DNA from 4 places in the Rhodopseudomonas boonkerdii genome. Region 3 is predicted to be linked to each of the others. Evidence: riboswitches for the same ligand, from Rfam matches in the RefSeq annotation. Region 3 holds a riboswitch; each other region holds the start of a gene.
What was found. A riboswitch is a leader RNA that binds a small molecule or an ion and turns the genes downstream of it on or off. The one in region 3 is predicted to bind cobalamin.
Positions count from the first base shown of each region.

Region 1: linked by a shared signal. The riboswitch ahead of E0H22_RS19090 (DUF1636 family protein) and the one ahead of metE (5-methyltetrahydropteroyltriglutamate--homocysteine S-methyltransferase) in region 3 are both predicted to bind cobalamin.
Region 2: linked by a shared signal. The riboswitch ahead of E0H22_RS02090 (TonB-dependent receptor) and the one ahead of metE (5-methyltetrahydropteroyltriglutamate--homocysteine S-methyltransferase) in region 3 are both predicted to bind cobalamin.
Region 4: linked by a shared signal. The riboswitch ahead of E0H22_RS19035 (TonB-dependent receptor plug domain-containing protein) and the one ahead of metE (5-methyltetrahydropteroyltriglutamate--homocysteine S-methyltransferase) in region 3 are both predicted to bind cobalamin.

Region 1 is NZ_CP036537.1:4,139,630-4,145,220, forward strand. Features, by position in the region: gene cobN (cobaltochelatase subunit CobN) at 1-1,547, opposite strand, end outside; gene cobW (cobalamin biosynthesis protein CobW) at 1,726-2,739, opposite strand; gene cobU (bifunctional adenosylcobinamide kinase/adenosylcobinamide-phosphate guanylyltransferase) at 2,740-3,270, opposite strand; gene E0H22_RS19090 (DUF1636 family protein) at 3,267-3,713, opposite strand; cobalamin riboswitch at 3,806-4,001, opposite strand; gene cobT (nicotinate-nucleotide--dimethylbenzimidazole phosphoribosyltransferase) at 4,067-5,152, shown strand; gene E0H22_RS19100 (adenosylcobinamide-GDP ribazoletransferase) at 5,153-5,591, shown strand, end outside.
Region 2 is NZ_CP036537.1:448,478-454,068, reverse strand. Features, by position in the region: gene E0H22_RS02095 (alkaline phosphatase D family protein) at 258-1,808, opposite strand; cobalamin riboswitch at 1,937-2,143, shown strand; gene E0H22_RS02090 (TonB-dependent receptor) at 2,250-4,550, shown strand; gene E0H22_RS02085 (PepSY domain-containing protein) at 4,616-5,591, shown strand, end outside.
Region 3 is NZ_CP036537.1:2,622,560-2,628,150, reverse strand. Features, by position in the region: gene E0H22_RS12175 (SDR family NAD(P)-dependent oxidoreductase) at 1-193, shown strand, start outside; gene E0H22_RS12170 (NHL repeat-containing protein) at 393-1,511, shown strand; gene E0H22_RS12165 (DUF3313 domain-containing protein) at 1,741-2,631, shown strand; cobalamin riboswitch at 2,927-3,150, shown strand; gene metE (5-methyltetrahydropteroyltriglutamate--homocysteine S-methyltransferase) at 3,254-5,591, shown strand, end outside.
Region 4 is NZ_CP036537.1:4,126,327-4,131,917, reverse strand. Features, by position in the region: gene E0H22_RS19045 (ABC transporter ATP-binding protein) at 1-154, opposite strand, end outside; gene E0H22_RS19040 (FecCD family ABC transporter permease) at 151-1,176, opposite strand; gene E0H22_RS19035 (TonB-dependent receptor plug domain-containing protein) at 1,170-3,074, opposite strand; cobalamin riboswitch at 3,155-3,365, opposite strand; gene E0H22_RS19030 (alpha/beta fold hydrolase) at 3,405-4,187, opposite strand; gene E0H22_RS19025 (O-acetylhomoserine aminocarboxypropyltransferase) at 4,192-5,487, opposite strand.

The sequences.
Region 1 (5,591 bases), 1.5 Mb from region 3:
TGATGCGGCGGAACCAGATCGGGATCGTGATAGGTGCTCTTGGGATCAATGTTGTAGCCACGCGCCGGCTGCACGCCGACGACGATATTGCCGAAGCGATGCAAGCCCAGACGAAAGGCGCCACCGCTCACATGCGGATCGCTGGCAGCATCGCCCCAACGCGCATGAACAGCGATGCGTACATTCGCCGGTAACCCAGCAAAGGCATCGCAATAATCAGCGAGCGGCCATGTGACGCCGCCGCTGCGCGCCGCGCGGTCCTGCAGCGCGTTGGTCGGCCCCTGCTGAAGCAGATTCATCATTGCTGCCGATGTCGCCGGCGCATTCGCTGCGTCATAGCCTGCACCTTGCATCGCAGCGATGATGTCGACGAGACTCTCCGGTGTGTCGAGACCAACGCCGTTGGCAAGCCGGCCGTCGCGGTTTGGATAATTGGCGAGGATCAGCGCAATGCGACGTCCAGCGATCTCCGTGCGGCGCAGTCGGACCCAGGCGCACGCCAGATCAGCGGCAGCGTCGATGCGATCCGGTACCGGCTTCAGCAGCGTGGGCGTAAAACCGCCATCGCTTTTGTCGCGCTCCTTGAACGCGATGACCTTCGCAAAGATACGGCCATCGACCTCGGGCAGCACCACATGCATCGCGAGATCGCGGGGATTGAGCCCGCGCGACGAAGCTTGCCAGCTCGCATGCGAGATGCCGGCCTGCGCCACCTGCAGCACCGGACAGCCGGATGCAGAGAGCACACCGGCATCATCATGGGCCGTCGCCGTGGCGAAGGCGGTGGCATTAACGATCACTTCGGGCGGAAACGCCGCCAGAGCCCCGCGCAAGAAGGCAACGGAGCGTTCGTCCTTGAGACTGGTGACATAGAGACAGACCGGATTGAGGCCGCGCGCATCCAGCGCATCGCGCAACGCCGCGATCGCAGCCGTGTCGCCACCCGCAACCAAAGCGCGATAAAAAATCACCACCGCATTCGGTCGCTCGTCGTTCACTGGTGCCTGCGGCCAGAATCCGGCAGACGGCATGGGCCGCGCTGCAGGCGGCTTGTCGCCCTGCCCGATCAGATGCGCAGCATAGCGCAGCGCCAGGGTAGCATTCTCGACACCGCCCTCGCTGCAATAGCGCCATAGCGCATGGGTCGCATCGGCATCGAGCGTGCCGCGGGCGGCAAGCTCGGTGTTCCAATCCATCTCGCCGGGAATGCAGGCAAACAGCGCCCCGCGGGCGATGGCATCGCTGCGGAGGCTCTCGACCCCATGGGGCCAGTAGCTGATCCCGCCAAGCATGCGCACCAGCACGATCTTCGCCCGCGCGAGGGTACGTTCGACATAGAGATCGACCGAGGCGGGATGGCCAAGCGCAAGGAGATTGGTCAGCCTGACGCTCGGAAAGTCATCGGGCAGGCTCGCATGCGCCGCGCCGAAAGCGGCGAGATCGCTGTCCGCCGCCGACAGCATGACGATATCGGCACTGTCCTGCCCGAGATCGCGGGCGACGTCACCGTCATCGATGCTGCCGGAGGTGTCGAGCTTGAGATGCATGCGATGTTGTGCGCCTTCCTGTTACACACGGACAGTAGTTCTCCCTCCCCCTTGTGGGGAGGGTCGGGGTGGGGGTCCACACGTGACGTCGGCGTGTGTGGAGAAACCCCACCCGTCCAGCCTTCGGCCGGCCACCCTCCCCACCGCGCGGCTACGCCGCTTGGGGGAGGGAAAAGAATTAGCCCGCCAGCGCTTTTCGCGCGGCGTCGGCGTCAAAGCCCTTCAAGCCGATCACCACGAGATGTTCGGGATGGCTCACATCGGGGCGGGCGAAAGCGAGATCGACGCGGGCGCCGACCGCCTGCACCACGACCGGTGCCGGCTTGTCGGCGATGCGGGCATGGCCCTTCACGCGCAGCACGCCGTCGAGGCCGAGCGCATCGTTGACGCGGGCGCGCATGCTGTCGAGATCAATCGCCGCGGTCGGCTTGATGACGATGCTGTCGAAATCGTCGTGATCGTGTTCCTCTTCCTCGCCGTGATGACCAACGCGCGCGGCCATGTCGTCCTCGGCGGCGGCGTTGAGGCCGATCAGCACTTTTGGTGCGAGGTCCCCCTTGGAGCGGACAATACCGACACCGGCGCGCAGCTCGGCCTTCAGCTTGGTCTCGATCTCGGCGAGCTGCTCGGCGCTGACGAGATCGCTCTTGGACAGCACCACGAGATCAGCACAAGCGAGCTGGTCCTCAAACACTTCCTCGATCGGATCGTCATGCTCGATGCCTTCATCGGCAGCGCGCTGTTCGGCGAGCGCATGTTCATCCAGCGTGATACGGCCTTCGGACAGCGCTAGCGCATCGACCACGGTGACGACACCGTCAACAGTCGCGCGGGTCTTCACCGCGGGCCAGGCAAACGCCTTCAGCAGCGGCTGCGGCAGCGCGAGGCCGGAGGTCTCGATCACGATGGCGTCGAGGGGACGCTCGCGCAACAGCAGCGTTTCCATGGTCGGCACGAAATCATCGGCCACGGTACAGCAGATACAGCCATTGGTGAGTTCGACGATATCGCCGGGTGCACAGGCTTTGGCCGCGCATTCCTCGACGAGGCCGCCGTCAAAGCCTGCATCGCCGAATTCATTGACGATGACGGCGATACGGCGGCCATCGGCCTGCGTCAGCAGCGAGCGAAGCAGCGTGGTCTTGCCCGCGCCGAGAAAACCGGTGAGGACAGTGACGGGAACGCGGGACATTCAGATCTCCTGAAAACGCTTGAGCCAAAGAGGAAGGCCGGCAGCGACGAAAACGACATTGTTCACGGCGGCAGCGATGGTCTGATTGAGGCGGCCCTGGGCATCGCGGAAGGCGCGGCCGACCGGTGTCTCCGGCACGAGGCAGAGACCGACTTCATTGGAGACGAACACGATGGGATAACGCGAGACATCGAGGAAGCGCACCAGGCGCTTCGCCTCGACCTCGGGATCGCGCTCGGCCATCATCACATTGGAGAGCCAGAGTGTGAGGCAATCGACGAGGATGACGCGGCCGATGGTCGATTCCCGCGTGAGCGTATCCACCAGCGCCAGCGGTTCCTCGATGGTGATCCAGTTTTCGCCGCGCTGCTTGCGATGCTGGGCAATGCGAGCCTGCATCTCGTCATCGCCGGCAGAGGCGGTGGCGAGATAGACTTTCGTGAGATTCATCTCACCGATCAGCCGCTCGGCAAATGCCGATTTGCCGGAGCGCGCGCCGCCGAGAACGAGCGTGGTACCGAGCGAGGTCATTTCGGCGCCCTTCCATCCCCAGGCGACCAGCGCAGCGGGGGCACGCGCGCCACCATGCCCTTGCGCAGCACATCGGCGCGCTCGCGCCAAGGCACGAGGCCATAGTCGGATTTCTGGTAGGACTGCACGAAGGACGCGACGGCGTCGGGACCGGTCTCAGGCACGAGATCGCCGAACAGAAACGTGTAACCGTCCTGGCTGGTCACAGCGACCGTCGTCGGCCGCTTGCACACGCTGAGACACTGAACGGGGCGCACCATCACGGCGACATCGCGTTCATCCAGTACAGCCGTCACGGCCTCCAACATCGCTGGCCCGACCACGACACCGTCAGCTGCCTTGCAATTCACGCAGATACTGACGACGACCGGCGCTGAAGGCAGCGGACGCGGCAGTTCGGTCACCATAGAGTCGTCAGGCAAGGTCGATGCGTTGCGATCCATCACGGGCTCAAATCAGGCGAGCTTTGTTGGGTCGCGCGGATGCTGCCATCCACTCGCTCCCGTCCGGTGCACCCCGCCCCGACGACACCTCCAAAGCACAATGCGTGACGGCAGGTCTCCTGGCTCGCGAGTCGGCGCCCGCTGCCGCCTTCCCAGAAACTCCCCTATCGGGAACTCCCAGTGGCACCGGCGCGGGCTCATCGCTTACAGTTGCGGGGGCAGCGCCGGTATCGCACCGGCTTCCCTTTTCACCTTCCTCTCGGAAGGACCATCGCGGCGGACGCTATCTGCAGCCACCGCCCGGGTCAACCATAGCCGGAACCGCCTGCCCGCGGTTGACCGGAAGGCGGCGAATGCGCCAGACAGACGGCCAAAGGAACCTGCATTTGACCTCTCTCAGCCCCATCTGGCGCCCCCCGGCCGTCGCGCCCCTCGATCCCGCCACCGAGGTCATCCTGCGCGCGGTCATCGATGGCAAGGCCAAGCCGCCGGGTTCGCTCGGACGAATCGAAGAACTGGCGATCCAGCTTGGCATGATCCGCCATCCCGGCGAGCCACGCGGGGAGAAAGCCGTGCTGCTGGTCTTCGCCGGCGATCACGGGCTCGTGGCCGAGGGCGTGTCACAATATCCGTCAGACGTCACCGTCGCGATGGTGATGACCTATCTGGCCGGCCGCGCCAGCGCCAATGCGTTTGCCAAGGCCAATGGCATTGATGTGCGCGTCATCGATATCGGCGTGGCTTCAGAACTGCCGGTGCGTCCCGGCTTGATCGACGCCAAGGTGCGCATGGGGACCGCGAATGCGGCGCGCGAACCGGCGATGACGCCGGAGCAAGCAGCCGATGCGCTGAACCGCGGGATGCGCATCGCCATCGGCGAGATCAAGGCTGGCGCCGACATCCTCGCGCTCGGCGAAATGGGCATCGGTAACACGGCGTCCTCTGCATTGCTGGCACATCGCCTCGCACCGGCATCGCTCGGTGATTGCATCGGCATCGGCGCCGGACAGGACGATGCCGGCATGAACCGTAAGCGTGCAGCCATCGAGATGGCAGCGGGGCGCAGCGATGCCAGCGCACCGCTCGATGTGCTGGCCGAATTCGGCGGCCTCGAAATCGCAGGCATGGCCGGCGCTGTGCTGGGGGCGGCATTACAGCGACGGCCGGTGATTGTCGACGGCTTCATTTCCAGTGTCGCCGCCCTGCTCGCCACCCGGCTCTGCCCGGAGGCACGCGGCTATTGCGTGTTCGCACATCGCTCCGCAGAACGCGGACATGACCTCGTATTGAAAGCGCTCGATGCGAAGCCGCTGCTCGATCTCGGCCTCAGGCTTGGCGAAGGCACCGGCGCATTGCTCGCCGTTCCACTCGTGCGCGCCGCTGCACGGCTGCTGACTGACGTCGCCAGCCTCGACGATGTACTGGCCGGGCGCATCTAGATGACGCCGGATCCGCATCTGCTCAATGCGATCCGCTTTCTGACGGTGCTGCCAACGCCGCGTTCCGACGGCACGCCCGCACCCGACTGGCTGGCCCGCGCGATGAAATATTTTCCGCTTGTCGGCGCGGGCATCGGACTTGCGTCAGCAAGTGTCTTCGTCGTCGGATGTCAAATCTGGTCGCCGCTGATCGGTGCCATTCTCGCCATTGCGGCGAGCATGGTCCTGACCAGCGCCCTGCATGAAGACGGCCTTGCCGACACCATCGATGCCTTCGGCGGCGGCTGGACCGTGGAAAAGCGCCTCGCCATCATGAAGGACAGCCGCATCGGCACTTATGGTGCGTTGGCGCTGGGAATCGGATGCGCGCTGCGTATTACTGCGCTCACGATGCTGCCGATATGGACCGGCGCGACCGCGCTGATCGCGATGCATGCGG
Region 2 (5,591 bases), 2.2 Mb from region 3:
AAAAGCAAACCCGGCCTTGAAGAAAAAGCCGGGTACTCGGGCGCGTTGCGGCGCAATATAGTCAGGAATCGTCCAAAAACAATGTGAATCTGCCCCCGATTTCGGTGTGTCTGCACCCTCGTAAAACCCCTGTCCCGGACGCGGTGCCGCGCGAAGTGCCGCTTCGCAGAGCCGGGACCGCCAGGAACTCCGGCGTTTGGTACGGCCCCGGCTCTGCGGACAGCGCAAGAGCGCTGCACCGCGTCCGGGACACGGTTTCACCCCAGTTTCGGGTCCAGAACCGTGCTCCAAAGGGCCACATCGGCCCTATCTCGCAAAGTCACGGTCATCCGGCCGGTCGCGCCCTCGATCTTCACGTGACCGAAGAACTGCATACCGGCCGACGGCGGCAGGTTCTGCCTGTCCGGTCCCGGTGCCTTCACATAGCGGACCTCCGGTCCGAAGGTATTATCCATCGCCCCCGGCCCGAAGGTGCCGGCATGGAACGGGCCCGAGACGAATTCCCAGAACGGCTCGAAGTCCTGGAACTGCGCCTTGTCCGGATTGTAGTAGTGCGCTGCCGTGTAATGCACGTCGGCGGTGAACCAGACGGTGTTGCGAATGCCCGCGGTCTTGATGAAGCGGAGCAGATCCGCGATTTCCAGCTCGCGGCCGCGCGGCGGGCCGTCGCCCTGGGCAATGGCTTCAGAACCCTTGTGATTGACCGCATCGTCCTCGACGATGATGCCGATCGGCATGTCCGAGGCGATCACCTTCCAGGTCGCCCGCGATTCCAGCAGCGCGCGCTTCAGCCAGGCCAGCTGCTCCGGCCCGATGAACTGGGCTTCGGGACCATAGGCCTCCTGCAGGTTCGGCCCGTTCGGGCCGCGATAGCTGCGCTCGTCCAGCATGAACACGTCGAGATGCGGACCGTAATTGAGCACGCGATAGACCCGGCCGGGCTCGGCAATGTTCGGCCGCACCGGATACATCTCGTGGAAGGCGCGGGCGCCACGCGCGGCCAGCAGCGTGATGTCGCGCTCCTTGTAGGCCGCCGGCAACTGCTTGGAGAGCGACCAGTTGTTGGTGACCTCGTGATCGTCCCACTGGCCGAAGATGGGAACCTGCGCATTGAAGGCGCGAACATTGTCATCGAGCAGATTGTATTTATGCGCGGCGCGGAATTCGTCGAGCGTCTCCGCGACTTTCGCCTTTTCCGGCACCAGCGTGGTGTTCTTCCACACCGATCCGTCTGGTAACTTGGTCTCCGCCACGATCGGGCCGTCGGCATAGATGGTGTCGCCGGAATGGATCAGGAAATCCGGATTGTGCTTGCGCATCGTGGCGAAGGTGACCATGCCGCCGTCATCGGCATTGATGCCATAGCCTTGCCCCGCCACATCGCCGCCCCAGACGAAAGTGACATCGCGCCGATCGGCCGGCGCCGTACGAAAGCGGCCAACCACCGGCTCGCCGACGATCTCGTAATGCGACAGATCGCGAAACCGCACGCGATAGAAGATGTCCTGCCCCGAAGGCAGGTTTTCCAGCAGCAGTTTTGCGGTGAAATCGCTTTCCGGCAGCACGTTCACCGGCGGCAGCGCGCGGGCTTCCTTGAAGCTCTCGGTGGTGGCGACTTCCACCATCATCTGGGCCGGACGATCCGCACGCGACCAGATCATGCCGCTGTCGAAACCGATATCGCCGGACTGCACGCCATGGCTCACCACAGGCCGGTCCGCCGCGCGGCTGAGATAAGGCATCGCCAACATGCCTGCACCAGCGGCGGCGGTGGTCATAAAGCGGCGGCGAGTGACGCGGATAGCCATTCTGCTCTCCCGGGGATCGGCGATGAAGATGCCTAGGCTGTAAGCGTCTCTCGCGACGAGGCTGTGACAGTCTGCCGCAGCGCCCGCACTGTGGCAGAACCGCGACATTGACTCGTCCTGTCATTTCCCCGAAACGTGACGCCGACGGTTCCTACCGGACCAAAAGGGAATGCGGTGAGGCCCGCGCAGCGTCTGTTGCGCGAACCGATTCCGCGGCTGCCCCCGCAACTGTAAGCGGCGAGCCTTCGCCATACGCCACTGGGCCCCCGGCCTGGGAAGGCGGTGACAGGCACCGACCCGCGAGCCAGGAGACCTGCCGTCAGTCGTGGTCACACGCGAGCACATTGGGCGGGGTGTCCTGGTGGAAGTCGGGTTGCGTTCGTGAAGAATGCAGAACGGCTTGGTTTGCGGTGACGTGCCACGTTATCGCGAGTCCCTTTGATGACCACCGCCGTCTCTTCCGTATCCAGGCGACGCAAACCTTTTCTGGCCTCTGCCGCCCTGTCGTGCCTGCTTCTGCCTGTCGAAGGTGCGATGCAGCCCGCACAGTCGAACCATCTGCTCGATCCCATCGTCGTGCAGCCGGCCGCCCAGCCGCAAGGCGCGCGCCGCGCCGCGAGCGGCAACCCGACCCGCGCCGCCCGCGCACGTCCGCAACGCAATGTCGCTGCGACCGCCGCGCCACCGGTCGCCACACCGGCCGGCCCGGCCTTCGCCGCGCCGACGCTCAATCTCACCGGCGCCAGCACGGCCGGCAGCCGCCTCGGCCTCACGCGTCTGCAAACGCCCGCCAGCGTAGACGTGATCTCGGCCGAAACCATCGCCGAACGTGGACAACAGAATTTCCTCGATGCCGTGACGCAGAACGCCGTCGGTTTCACCGCCGCGCCATCGCCCGGCAATGGCGGCGTGTCCTTCAGCACCCGCGGCTTCACCGGCGGTTCGTCGGTGATGACCCTGTATGACGGCACTCAACTCGCCATCGGCGCCGGCACCGTCACCTTCCCGTTCGATACCTGGTCCGCCGAGCGCATCGAGGTGCTGCGCGGTCCGGCATCGGTGATGTATGGCGCGGGTGCCGTCGGCGGCGCGATCAATGTAGTGTCGAAGCTGCCGACCTGGGTGCCGTTCAACCAGGCTGAAATGTCGCTCGACAGCAACATGACCCGCCGTATTGCCGTGGATAGCGGTGGCCCCGTGAACAAGGATGTCGCATATCGCATCACCGCCACCGGCAACATGTCCGACGGCTGGGTCGATCGCGACAACAACTCAAATGTGGCGCTGCATGCCGCGATTCAGATCAAGCAGAACGAGGACATTACCTGGACGCTATCGACGGATTACGGCGATCGCAGCCCGACGCGTTATTATGGTACGCCATTGGTCAATGGCGGCATCGTCGATGCTATGCGTTTCAAGAACTACAATGTCGGCGACAGCAGCATTCGCTATCAGGACAGTTTCAGCCAGGTGAAGACCGAATGGCAGGTCACCGACGCCATCGCCATCCGCAACACGCTGTATTACTTCGATATGAAGCGTCACTGGATGAATGCCGAGAACTTTCGCTACAATCCGGCGACCGGCCTGATCGATCGCAGCAGCTATCTCGAAATCTTCCATAACGAGCAGCAGCTCGGCGACCGTATGGATGTGACCGTCAAGGGCCATATCTTCGGCATGAAGAACGAGTTTCTTGCCGGTTTCGATGTCAGCCGCGTGAACTTCGCGCCCTATCGGATCAACTCGTTCGGTGGCCTTTCCAACGGCGCGAGATCGTCGGTCGATCCCTACAACTTCTTCCCGGGCTCTTATTTCAGCACGATTCCGACAGTTTCTACTTACGGCTCCGTCGCCAATCAATTCGCGATCTTCGCCGAGAACCGGCTGTCCGTGACGGATCAACTCTCGCTGGTCACCGGCATCCGCCAGGATGAGCCGACGATTACGCGTACCGATTACATCACGCCTGGCAACAGTTTCGAAAAGTCCTTCTCCAACACCACCTGGCGCGCCGGCGCAGTCTACGAACCGATCAAGAACCTCGCCTTCTACGGTCAGTATTCCACTGCAGTCGATCCGGTGGGTGGCCTGGTCTCGCTGTCGAGCGCCAACAAGGATTTCACGCTGGCGACCGGCAGGCAGATCGAAGTCGGCGTGAAGCAATCGTTCTGGGGCGGACGCGGCGAATGGACACTCGCGGGCTACGAGATCGTCAAGAACAATCTGCTCGCGCGTGATCCGATCAATCCGCTGATCGTCACCCAGGTGGGTCAGCAATCGTCACGCGGCATCGAGGCATCGGTCGGTCTCGCGCTCGATCACGGCTGGCGCATCGATGCCAACACCACTTTCCTGCGCGCGAAGTATGACGACTTCGTGCAGCCGGCGACGATCGGCACCGGATCGGTCAATTTCGCCGGGAACGTCCCGTTCAACGTGCCACAGACGGTTTCGAACATCTGGGCGACATGGGCCTTCGCGCCGAACTGGTCGGCCAATGCCGGCATCCAGATCGTCGGCAAGCGCTATGGCGACAATGCCAATACGACCGCGGCGGAGATGCCGTCCTACAATGTCGTCAATGCCGGCGTGCAGTGGAAGCCCGACCCCAACACCACGGTATCGCTGCGCGTCTACAACCTGTTCGATACGGTCTATGCGACCTCCGGAAATGCGAATGTGTGGACGCTCGGCATGCCGCGCACAGCGCAGTTTGCGGTCAATGTGAAGTTCTAATCCCGGCCGGCGTTTTCCCTCCCCCGTTTTTACGGGGGAGGGAAAGAAAAGAGATCCTGCTTTCGATGGCATTCCGGCTCAAACGAAAACTCCGGCAGTGGCTGTATCTCGCCCACCGCTGGATCGGCATCGTCACCTGCCTGTTCTTCGCCATGTGGTTCATCTCAGGCGTGGTGATGATGTATGTCGCGTTCCCTGGCCTCTCCGACCAGGAGAGGCTGGCGGCGCTGCCGGAGATCGCGTGGGAGACAGCAAGGCTTTCTCCCGACGATGCGATGAAAGCCGCCGGCAGCACGCGCTATCCGCGCGAGCTGCGCCTGATGATGCTCGATAGCGAGCCGGTCTATCGGCTGAGCGATTGGGACGGCAAGCGACAGACGATCTCCGCTATCGACGGACGCGCGATCGCCGATATCTCCGAACGGCAAGCGCTCGCGATTGCTTCTCATCATCCCGCAAGCAAATCCCCACGCCTCGAGGAGATCATCCACCGTGATCAGTGGAGCGTCGTCGCGCGCTACGATCCTTTGCGGCCGTTCTATCTCATCGATCTCGGCGACGATGCCGGCACCAAACTCTACGTCTCCTCCCGCTCCGGCGAGATCGCGCTCGACACCAACCGCACGGAACGCATCTGGAACTGGCTCGGCTCGATCCCGCACTGGATCTATCCGACCGTGCTCCGCAAGGACGGCGCACTGTGGCGGCAGGTGATCCTGTGGTCATCCGGCATCTGCCTCGTCGTCGGCATCACCGGAATCTGGATCGGCATTTTGCGCGTGCGCCTGAAGCGACGCTATGCGGATGGAAATATAACGCCCTATCGCGGCTGGATGGCTTGGCATCACATCGCCGGCCTGATCGGCGGCGCATTCATCCTGACCTGGATGTTCTCCGGCTGGCTGTCGGTTAATCCCGGCCAATACTTCGCCGACCGCAACACCGCGCGCGACATGCTGCAGCGTTACGGCGGCCATGATGCAGCAACGATCGCAGCAAAGTTGCCTATCGCGCAACCCGGAGCGGTCGAGGCGCGCTTCG
Region 3 (5,591 bases):
CCTGTTCAATCCCGGCCCGATCCGCACCCATATGCGCGCCATCGTGATGCCCGGCGAAGACCCGGAAACGCTCGACACGCCTGCGCAGGCTGCCGAAGCCATCCTGCCGCTGTGCCTGCCCTCATGGACGGAGACGGGCAAATTCGTTGACTACAAGACCGGCAAGGTGATGAGTTTTCATCCGCCGTCGTGACGCGGACTCAAACTGTCATCACCCGGCTTGACCGGGTGACCCAGTACACACCGTAAGACCTGAGACTACTGGATCGCCCGGTCAAGCCGGGCGATGACAGGCATGGCGCAAATGATCACCCCGAAAGATTGACTCTTCTTCGTCACGCGCCTTCACTTCCCCCAAGCGGGACAAACCCGCATCACTTAGGGAGGTCGTCATGGCGCCACGCCTGCGCACGTTCGCACTTGCTGCAACACTCACCCTCGCCGCTTTTTCCGCCCGCGCCGCCGACATTCCCCGCTTCGAGGTCGAAGCATCCTGGCCAAAGCCTCTCCCCAACAACTGGATCCTCGGTCAGGTCGGCGGCATCACCACCGACAAGGACGGCCACATCTGGCTGATCCATCGGCCGCGCTCGCTCACCGATGACGAGAAAGGCGCCGCGCTCAATCCGCCGCGCTCGAAATGCTGCGTCTCCGCACCGCCTGTGCTCGAATTCGATGCCGAGGGCAATCTGCTGCGCTCATGGGGCGGGCAACCTTCTAAAGAATCTGGCGAAGGTTATGAATGGGTCGGCCGCGAGCATGGCATTGAGGTCAGCGACGACGGCTTCGTCTGGATCGGCGGCAACGAGGCCAACGACAATGCGATCCTGAAATTCACCCTCGACGGCAAGTTCGTGATGCAGATCGGCAAGATCGCGCCGAGCAAGGGCAGCAACGACACCACCCAGCTCGGCAAGCCCGCCGAAACCGCCATCGACAAGGACGCCGACGAAATCTATGTCGCCGATGGCTACGGCAACCGCCGCGTCATCGTGTTCGATGCCACCACCGGCGCCTACAAGCGGCACTGGGGCGCCTACGGCAACAAGCCGAATGACGACAAGCAGGCCGCCTACGATCCGAACGCGCCGGTGTCGCAACAGTTTGGCAATCCCGTGCACTGCGTCAAGCTCGCCAGCGATGGCCTCGTCTATGTCTGCGACCGCATCAACAACCGCGTGCAGGTGTTCAAGAAAGACGGCACCTTCGTGAAGGAGTGGTTCTACGAAAAGGCCACCCTCGGCAACGGCGCGGTGTGGGATCTCGCCGTCTGGCCCGATCCGAAACAGAGCTGGCTGCTGACGGCAGACGGCGAGAACAACGAAATCCGCATCATCAATCGCGACGACGGCAAAGTCGTCGGCTCATTCGGCCGCAGCGGCCGCAATGCCGGCCAATTCCACTGGGTTCACGCCATGGCGGTGGATGCGAAGGGAAATGTCTATACGGCCGAAGTCGACACCGGAAAGCGCATCCAGAAATTCAAACTGGTGTCGGATGCATTGAAGTAGTGCCACCGTAGGGCGGATGAGGCGCAGCCATCATCCGCCGCGGAGTTTCAACAATGAAATCGCTGGCGGATGACGCTTCGCTCATCCGCCTACGGCTGCGAGCACGAGTATGTAAAGTGAATTGAGCGCGACGATCACCATCACCGCCCGGCTGACAGCTCCCCGTAACATTGCGCAAACTACCGACCCTAATTACGCCCCTTTTCACCCGACACCATCGGCACAGTCGATGATGGTTCAGGGGAGCCTGTCACGGCAGTTCATCGAGGGGACGACGGTGAGATGGATAGGGGTTGCAGCCTTGGCGCTGCTCACGGCCGGCTGCGCGGCTGCGCCTCTGGAGATGTCCGGCGCCCTGCGCGACTATACGAACCTCACTCCTTCAAATGGCACGGTCACGAAGTCCCTGCTTCGCGTCAGCAAGGACGAGGTGCTGGCGGCGCGGACCGTCAAGATCGCAGAGACGCGTTTCGCGCCCCGTGCCTATCGCGGCTTCAAGGACGACGAACGCAGTCTCGTCGCCAATGCCATCAATCGCGAACTGTGCGACCGGCTCGCGGAGCGGTTCACGATCGTTGCGCCCGCGGAGCCAGCCGACCTGACCGTGCAAGCCGTCGTCACCCATGCGACGCCGACGGACGTCACCGCGGCGGGCGCCAGCAGGGTCGCGCAGCTTGCCAAGACCATCGCTCTGCCCGGCGTGCCTGTGCCTGTCCCGCGGCTGCCGGTCGGGCTCGGCAGCCTCTCGGTCGAGGCCGAGGCGATCGGACCGGAAGGAGCGCAGAAGGCCGCCATGGTCTGGGCCCGCGGCGCCAGTTCGCTCACCCAGGCCCGCATGTCGAACGAAGGCGACGCCTACGATCTTGCCGCGGAATTCGGCGCAGATTTCGCCAAACTGCTGGTGACCGGCGCCACGCCGTTCGGTGGCGTACCGCAGCTTCCGACGATCGAAACGATCCGAACGCGTATGGGCGGTGCGCCGAAATACACGGCCTGCGAGAGCTATGGTCGCTTTCCCGGCCTTGCCGGTGTGGTCGGTGGCGGTCTCGGTTTGCCGCCGAACATGGCTGACAAGGGAGCGCCGACCCAGCCCTCATCCGTCGCCGAAGCCAGCCGGTAGTCACGCTGCGAAGCTTCGCAGGCATCCAGAGCCGGGACCATCACAAATGCGGAGCTTTGCACGGTCCCGGTTCTGCGCAGCAGCGTTGTCGGCGATGCTCCGCATCGCCTGCGCTGCAGCGCGCTCGGGACACGGTTCTATTAAGCTCAAAAATACTTCAGTTCGGCTGCTTCCGCTTATGCGTGAACATGAGGACGCGGATCGCGCGGGCGTCTGCCCACCGTTTCCGCCGCGATAGGCGATTGACACCCTGCCCACCACCCAGCCCACAGATTGACGAAACGAGATCGCTCCCCTTAAGTCACGGTGTCGAGGTCTCCGGGTTGCCATGCAGCCTGGAGCTAAGAGGGAAGCCGGTGCGCAGTGAGCCAAATTGGTCCACCGCAATGCCGGCGCTGCCCCCGCAACTGTAAGCGGTGAGCCAGCGTCCATCAGTGTCACTGAAGCGCAAGCTTCGGGAAGGCCGGACGCCAGCTATGACCCGCGAGCCAGGAGACCTGCCCCGGCAAAATGTACGTCCACGGGCGGGGTGTCCCGGTGTGTCGCCAAGCAGCTGCCGCAGCCCGCGGCAGATCATGCCTGCGTCCGCCATGCCTTTGCCCCCAATCATGGGGTTAAAGTTATGTCTCTCTCTTCTTCCTCACTACCTGTTGCAACGCTCGGTACGCCGCGGATCGGTCCCCGGCGCGAGTTGAAATTGGCCCTCGAAAGCTTCTGGGCCGGGAAAACCAGCGAACGTGATCTGCTGCAGACCGCCGCCGCCTTGCGCACGGCCAACTGGGCGCGTCAGCATGCGCTCGGCATCACGGTCATCCCGTCCAACGACTTTTCCCTTTACGATCAGGTGCTCGACACCAGCGTGATGGTCGGCGCCATCCCCGCCGTCTATGGCTGGGAGTCCGGCCCGGTGCCGCTCGCCACTTATTTTGCCATGGCGCGCGGCGCCCAGGGCGATGCGCATGATACGAGCTGCGGTCACGCCCATCACGGCCGAAGCGTGGTGGCGCAGGAAATGACCAAGTGGTTCGACACCAACTATCACTACATGGTGCCGGAATTTTCCAAGGATCAGACCTTCGCGCTGTCGTCGCGCAAGCCGATCGCGGAATTCGAGGAAGCGAAAGCGCTCGGCTATCACACCCGCCCTGTCCTTGTCGGCCCCGTAACGTTTCTCAAACTCGGCAAGAGCCATGATGCGGGCTTCGATCCGCTGTCGCTGCTCGACAGGTTGCTTCCGGTCTATGTCGAACTGCTGCGCGAGCTGGCGCAGCGCGGCGCCGACTGGGTGCAGATCGACGAGCCCTGCCTCGTGCTCGATCTCGACGAGGCCACCCGTGACGCGCTGAAGCGTGCCTATGCTGGCATCAGCGCCGCAGTGCCGGAACTGAAGATCATGCTCGCCACCTATTTCGGCGAGGTCGGCGACAATCTCGACACCGCACTCGCACTGCCGGTCGCCGGCTTGCATATCGATCTCAAGCGCGGTCCCGACCAGCTCGCACCGATCGCGTCGCGCATCCGGCCTGACCTCGTGCTCTCGCTCGGTGTGGTCGACGGCCGTAATGTCTGGCGCACCGACCTGTCCGGAACGCTCGACCGCATCACACCCGTGGTGAAGCAGATGGGCACTCACCGCGTGCAGATCGCGCCGTCCTGTTCGCTGCTTCACGTGCCGATCGATCTCGCGCTCGAAACCGATCTCGATCCGGACGTGAAGACATGGCTCGCTTTCTCGGTGCAGAAGATGGCCGAGCTGGCAACCCTGGGCAAAGCGTTGTCACAGGGACGGGCCAGCGTGGCCGATGCCCTCTCCGCCTCCGACAGCGCGGTGATTTCCCGCGACACGTCGCCTAAGATTCACAACGATGCGGTTGCTCGGCGAATGTCAGGCTTGGCCAGCGTCCGTCACAACCGGCAATCTCCCTTCGCACAGCGCGCGGAGATCCAGCGCAAGGCATTCGACCTGCCGCGCTTTCCCACCACGACCATCGGCTCGTTTCCGCAGACCGCGACAGTGCGCAATGCCCGCGCGTCCTTCACACGCGGCGACATCACGCTGGATACATACGAGAAATTCCTGCGCGCCGAGACGGCCGAGGCCATACGCTGGCAAGAGGAGATCGGCCTCGATGTGCTCGTACACGGTGAATTCGAGCGCAACGACATGGTGCAGTATTTCGGCGAACAGCTTACCGGCTTCGCCTTCACCAAACACGCCTGGGTGCAGTCCTACGGTTCGCGCTACGTGCGCCCGCCGATCCTGTTTGGCGACGTGTCGCGCCCGACATCGATGACCGTCGGCTGGTGGCGCTACGCACAGTCGCTGACCGCGAAACCGATGAAGGCGATGCTCACCGGCCCGGTAACCATCCTCAACTGGTCGTTCGTCCGCGACGACGTGCCACGTAGCGTCGCCTGCCGACAGATCGCCTTCGCCATCCGCGACGAAGTGATCGATCTCGAAGAAGCCGGTGCCGGAATGATCCAGATCGACGAAGCTGCACTTCGCGAAGGCCTGCCGCTACGCAAGTCGCAGTGGAAGACCTATCTCGACTGGGCCGTGGATAGCTTCCGTATCTCGTCGTCGGGCGTACAGGACAAAACCCAGGTCCACACCCATATGTGCTATTCAGAATTCAACGACATTATCGATGCCATCGGCGCCATGGATGCGGACGTCATATCGATCGAGACGTCACGCTCGAAGATGGAGCTACTCGATGCATTCAGGAGCTACAAATATCCGAACGAGATCGGACCGGGCGTTTACGATATCCATTCCCCGCGCGTGCCCGAGATCGGCGAGATGACCGAACTCCTCACGCTCGCACGTCAGCGCCTCACCGATGACCAGCTCTGGATCAATCCGGACTGCGGCTTGAAGACCCGCAAATGGGAGGAAGTGAAACCGGCGCTGGTGAATATGGTGGCGGCGGCGCGTGAGATGCGAACGGCGCTGG
Region 4 (5,591 bases), 1.5 Mb from region 3:
GGGCGCGCAACAATGTCGTCTTGCCGGCGCCGTTCGGGCCGACAAGGGCGACGAGATGCGCCTTGCTCAGCGACAGCGAGACATCCTGCAGCACGCGGCGGCCGGCCAGCGTGACGCTCAGATGGCTCGCGGTGAGCAGCGGAAATGCGCTCATGCGATGCCTCCGCCCAGCGCCCGGCGCTCACGCATGATGAGATAGAGGAAGAACGGCACGCCGATGATGGAGGTGAGCACGCCGACCTTGATATCGGTGGTGGCCGGAATGACGCGCACCGCGATATCGGCGGCGAGCAGCAGCGCGGCGCCGGTGAGCGCGCTCGGGATCAGCAGGCGGGCGGGATCATGGCCGACGATGGGGCGCATCAGATGCGGTGCGACGAGGCCAATGAAGCCGATGGTGCCGGCAACGGCGACAGCGCCTCCGACGCCGAGGGCGACGCCGACGATTACCAGCAGGCGCAGGCGCGACACGTTCACGCCGAGGCTTTGCGCCGTTTCCTCGCCAAGGCTGAGCGCCCGAAAGGCGGAGCGCTGGCTCATCAGGATTGCAGCGCCGGCGATGATGAAGGGCAATGCCAGTGTGACATGGCGGAAGCTGCGGTCTTCCAGCGAGCCGAGCAGCCAGAACGCGATCTCGAGTGCGGCGAAGGGATTGGGCGAGAGATTCATCACCAGTGCCGTTGCGGCGCCGGCGAGACTCGAGATCGCGAGGCCAGCGAGGATCAGCAACAGCAATCCGGCATTGCGGCCGGCAATGGTGAGCAGCACGAAGACCGAGGCAAAGGCCATGGTGATGCCGGCGACCGGCAGCGCCCATGAGCGGACGTCGGCGAGGCCGAGGGAAATCATCAGCACCGCGCCGAACGCCGCCGATTGCGGTGCGCCGAACAATGACGGCGAGGCGAGGGGATTGCGCAGCAAGCCCTGCAACGCCGCGCCTGACAGGCCGAGAATGGCGCCAATGGCGAGCGCGAGGACGGCGCGCGGCAGTCGGATCTCGCGGACGATGATCTGCTGCACATCGCTGGCGCCGCCGAACAGGGCATCGAGCACCGTCAGCGGCGGCAGGTGAACGGGGCCGGTGCCGAGCGACGCCAGCAGCAGGAGAACCACGAGCCCGACGAGCGCCGTGGTGGCGATCGCCGTTCGTCTTGCTGCTGACTGTCCGGTTACCATGTGGCGTTGAATCCCGCATAGAGCGCGGGGCCAGTGGTACCGAAGTTCAGTACTTCCTGGTAGCGCTCATTGAGGATGTTTTCGCCGCGGGCGAACACCTTCCAGTTGGCGTCGAGCTTGTACTCACTATAGAGGTCGACCCGGGTATAGGCATCGACGACGCCGACTTCGTTGGCGCTGCTGTAGCGCTTCGACACGGTGGTGATGCGCGGCTCGATGAGCCAGCGATCGTTCGGCGTGATGGTGACGGCGACGCGCGCGAGGTTTTGCGGACGGCGCGCCAGCGTCAGGCCGGTCGTGAGATCGACGGCGTGCAGGTACGTATAGGCCGCGTTGATCTTCACAAGGCCAGGCAGCACATCGATATTGGCGCCGACTTCGAGGCCGCTGGTCTCGGCGCGAGCGACATTGGTGTAATAGCCGAGCGGGCGCGAAGCATTGCTGACAAAGTTGATGAGATTGTTGAAGTCGTTCGCAAAGCCGGTCACCGACAGAACGAGGCGGCCGTTGAACAGACTCTGGTTGATGCCGGCGTCGTAGCCGAAGCTCGTTTCCGGCGTCAGGTTCAAGTTGCCATAGGTGCTGTCATAGAGCTGGAACAGCGTCGGCGCCTTGGCGCCGGTGCCGGCGCTGGCGCGAAGTTTCGTTCCGGTTTCGGAGATGTTGTAGGCTGCGGTCGCGCGCCATGTTTCGAAGCGCGCGACGTTGACCACGTCATCGACCCGTCCGCCGAGCGTGACGTTCAGCCGCTCGCCGACAGGTACCGACCACAATGCGAAGGCCGAGTTGGTGTCCTGCTGTTTCGCCAGCAGCGGTGTCATCAGGCCTGCGATCGGAAGGACGTTTGTCGAGAAGGTCTGCGCGGTTTCGCTCTGGGTCTTGGCACCGTAGATGAGCGTGCCGAAGCTGCCGAGCTTCAGATTGGCCTGATACTCGGCGCCGAGACTGTTGCCCCAGTAATCGGATATTTTGGCCGTGGTGTTCTGGGGCAGCATGTTGGTTCTGTAGCTGACATCATAGAACGAGCGCTCGGTATGGGTATTCGACACCGTCACATTATGCGTGAGCACGCCCCCGAACGAGTCGATGCTGGCGCGACCATAGATCGTTTGCAGCAGACGATCGGCCGAGGACGGCGTGTCGGGGAATGCGCCCGTCGCCGCATCATAGGCCGCGCGCGTGAAGGATTGCACGGTGCCGGCTTCGAGCCTGATGCCTTCGCCGGCATCGTAACCGATCCGCGCGGAGCCGCCGATGCGGTCCAAACCATCGCTCTCGAGATTCGGAAACTTCGCCTCGATGGACGGAATGCGATAGCCGTAGCGCGAGAATCCGTTGGAGTGCTGGCCGCCGCCGGTAAAGGCATAGGACCATGGACCGTTGGTGCCCGTGACCGATCCCTGCGTCACCACGGTGCCATAGCTGCCGGCTTCGGTGCGGACGTTGAATTGTGCGGGGCCTGAACCCTTCTTGGTGATGATATTGACCACGCCGCCCATGGCGTCGGAGCCGTAGAGTGCGCTTTGCGGGCCGCGCAGCACCTCGATGCGATCGATGGACGAGGGCGCGAACATGGCGAACTCGAAGTCGCCGCTCGCCGCGGTGGGATCGTTGACGCGGATGCCGTCGATCATCACCAGGGTCTGGCCGGGATTGGCGCCGCGCAGGCGGACACTGGCGGTGCCGCCGGGGCCGCCGTTTTCGGAGATATCGAGTCCAGGCACGCTGCGCAGGGCGTCGACCAGCGAACCGGGATTCGAGGTCGCGACGGTTTCGCCCGAGATCACGTTGATGGCGCTGCCGGTCGCGTTCAGCGGCTCCGCCGTGCGACTAGCGGTGACGACGACCTCGGACAGTTGCTGTGTGCTGGATTGCGCCTGCGCCTGGTGTGCAGACATAGCGAGTACCGCTGCACTACCTGCAGCGATCTTGATTCGGATAGACATGAGATTCCTTACCGCCGACCCACCGTCGAACGAGCTGACACATGTCCTCGGCCGGTCTCCTGGCTCGCAGTGGTTTCCAACTCCGCCTTCCCGAGCATGCTCAGTGGCGTCAGGGAGCTGGACGAACTGCTTACAGTTGCGGGGGCAGCTGCGGCATCGGGGGAAGTTCGCCCTAAGGCGGATTCCCCACACCGCATTCCCGTTTCACCTCCTCGCGGAGGCACCGATGACGGAACCTGATTGGCACAGCGCGCCACGCTGCGCAACCGGCTTTGATCGGTTCTAGCTCTTCAATGCCGCGAGCACCTCGTCGGGACGCTCGACCATCATCATGTGACCGGTCGCCGGCAGAATGACCGTGCGGGCATCGGAGAGCGCGGCAGCGAGCGCCTTGCCGGCCTTGGCCGGGGTCATCATGTCCCGCTCGCCGAGGATCAGCGTCACCGGAACCTTGACCTGGGCCGCGGCGGCGAGGGCATTCTGGTAAGTGTTGCAGGCATTCAGATCGGCATAGAGCACGCCGGGCTTGGTCGCCTCCAGCACGCGCTGAGCGCCGGTATGCATCCACAGGCCGGGCGCGAGGCTGCCGCCGAGTTCGGCGCGCATGCCGAGGCCCCAGATCGACACCATGTCGATGGCCGAATGCTGGTTGGCTTCGGCGTCCTTGAGCAGGTCGGGGCCGACGGTCATCGTCGCCGCGGTGCCGAGCAGGTCGAGGCGCGTGACTTTGTCCGGATGACGTGCCGCGGTTTCCAGCGCGATCAGCGAGCCCATGGAATGGCCGATCAGCCGCGCCTGTTTAGCGCCGGCCGCAGCGATCAGCGCCGCAGTCCAGTCAGCGAGATCGCCGATGCTGGTGAGCGCTTCGCCGCCGCTGCGGCCATGGCCGGGCAAATCGGGCGCGAGCACGGCATAGCCATGATGGGCGAACCAGCGCGTATGCAGCGCCCAGGTGGAACTGTCGAAGCCGGCGCCGTGAAGCAGCACCACAACCGGCAATGACGGGTCGAACATGCGTCCGCCATTGGCGACGAAGATGTCGTGACCGTTGACTGTGATCTGCATCGGCTCAACCCTTCTGCGAGAAGCGCAGCGCCTGCGCGAGATCGTCCAAAATATCTTCCGCCGCCTCGATGCCGACCGATAGCCGGATCAGTTCTTCGCCGATGCCGGCGGCTTTCAGTTGCTCGGCATCCATCTGCTGATGGGTGGTGGAAGCCGGATGGATCACCAGCGTCTTGGCGTCGCCGACATTGGCGAGATGGCTGGTGAGCTTCAGTGCCTCGATGAATTTGCGCCCCGCAGGACGTCCGCCCTTGATGCCGAAAGAGATGATCGAGCCGGCGCCGCGGGGCAGCAGCTTCTTTGCCAGCGCGTGATCGGGGTGGTTCTCCAGCGAGGGATGCAGCACCCAGTCGACGGCCTTGTTCGCGGTGAGCGCAGCGAGCACGGCACGCGTATTGGCGACGTGGCGCTCCATGCGGATGCCGAGCGTCTCGACGCCCTGCAGCAGCTGGAAGGCATTGATCGGCGAGAGGCAGGCGCCGAAATCGCGCAAACCTTCGGTGCGCGCGCGCATGATGAAGGCGGCCGTGCCGAACTGTTCGTCGAAGACGATGCCGTGATAGCCGGCATAGGGTTCGGTGAGTTGCGGGAATTTGCCGGAAGCGCGCCAGTCGAAGCGGCCGCCATCGACGAGGACGCCGCCGATGGCAACGCCATGACCACCGATCCACTTCGTCGTGGAGTTCATCACGATATCGGCGCCGAGATCGATCGGGCGCGACAGGAACGGCGTTGCAAAGGTGTTGTCGATCAGCAGCGGGATCTTTGCGGCATGCGCGATCTCGGCGACGGCGGGAATGTCGAGCACTTCGAGGCCGGGATTGCCGATGGTCTCGCCGATCACGAGTTTGGTGTTCGGCTTGATCGCGGCCTTGAACGCATCGAGATCGCGCGGCTTCACGAATGTCGTGGTGATGCCGAAGCGCGGCAGCGTATGCGCCAGCAGGTTGATGGTGCCGCCATAGAGCGATGACGACGCCACGATATGGTCGCCGGCATCGAGGATCGTCGCAATGGCGAGATGAAGCGCCGCCATGCCCGATGCGGTGCATACGGCGCCGACACCGTTCTCCAAGGCAGCGAGGCGTTCCTCCAGCACCGCAATGGTCGGATTGGAGATGCGGGTATAGATATGGCCGGCGCGTTCGAGGTTGAACAGGGCCGCCGCGTGATCGGTGTCCTGAAACACGAAGGACGTGGTTTGATGAATCGGCACTGCGCGCGATCCGGTGACCGGATCGGGATGCTGGCCGGCATGCAGGCTCAGCGTTTCGAAAGCAGGCGGCTTGGGTGCTGGCATCTGGCGTCTCGTCCCTTTTGATTTCCGGTATCTATGGCACGAATCCCATCGCAAGTGCGAGCAGTGCGCATTTCGACAGATGGAACAAAGCGAGCGGTTGTTAC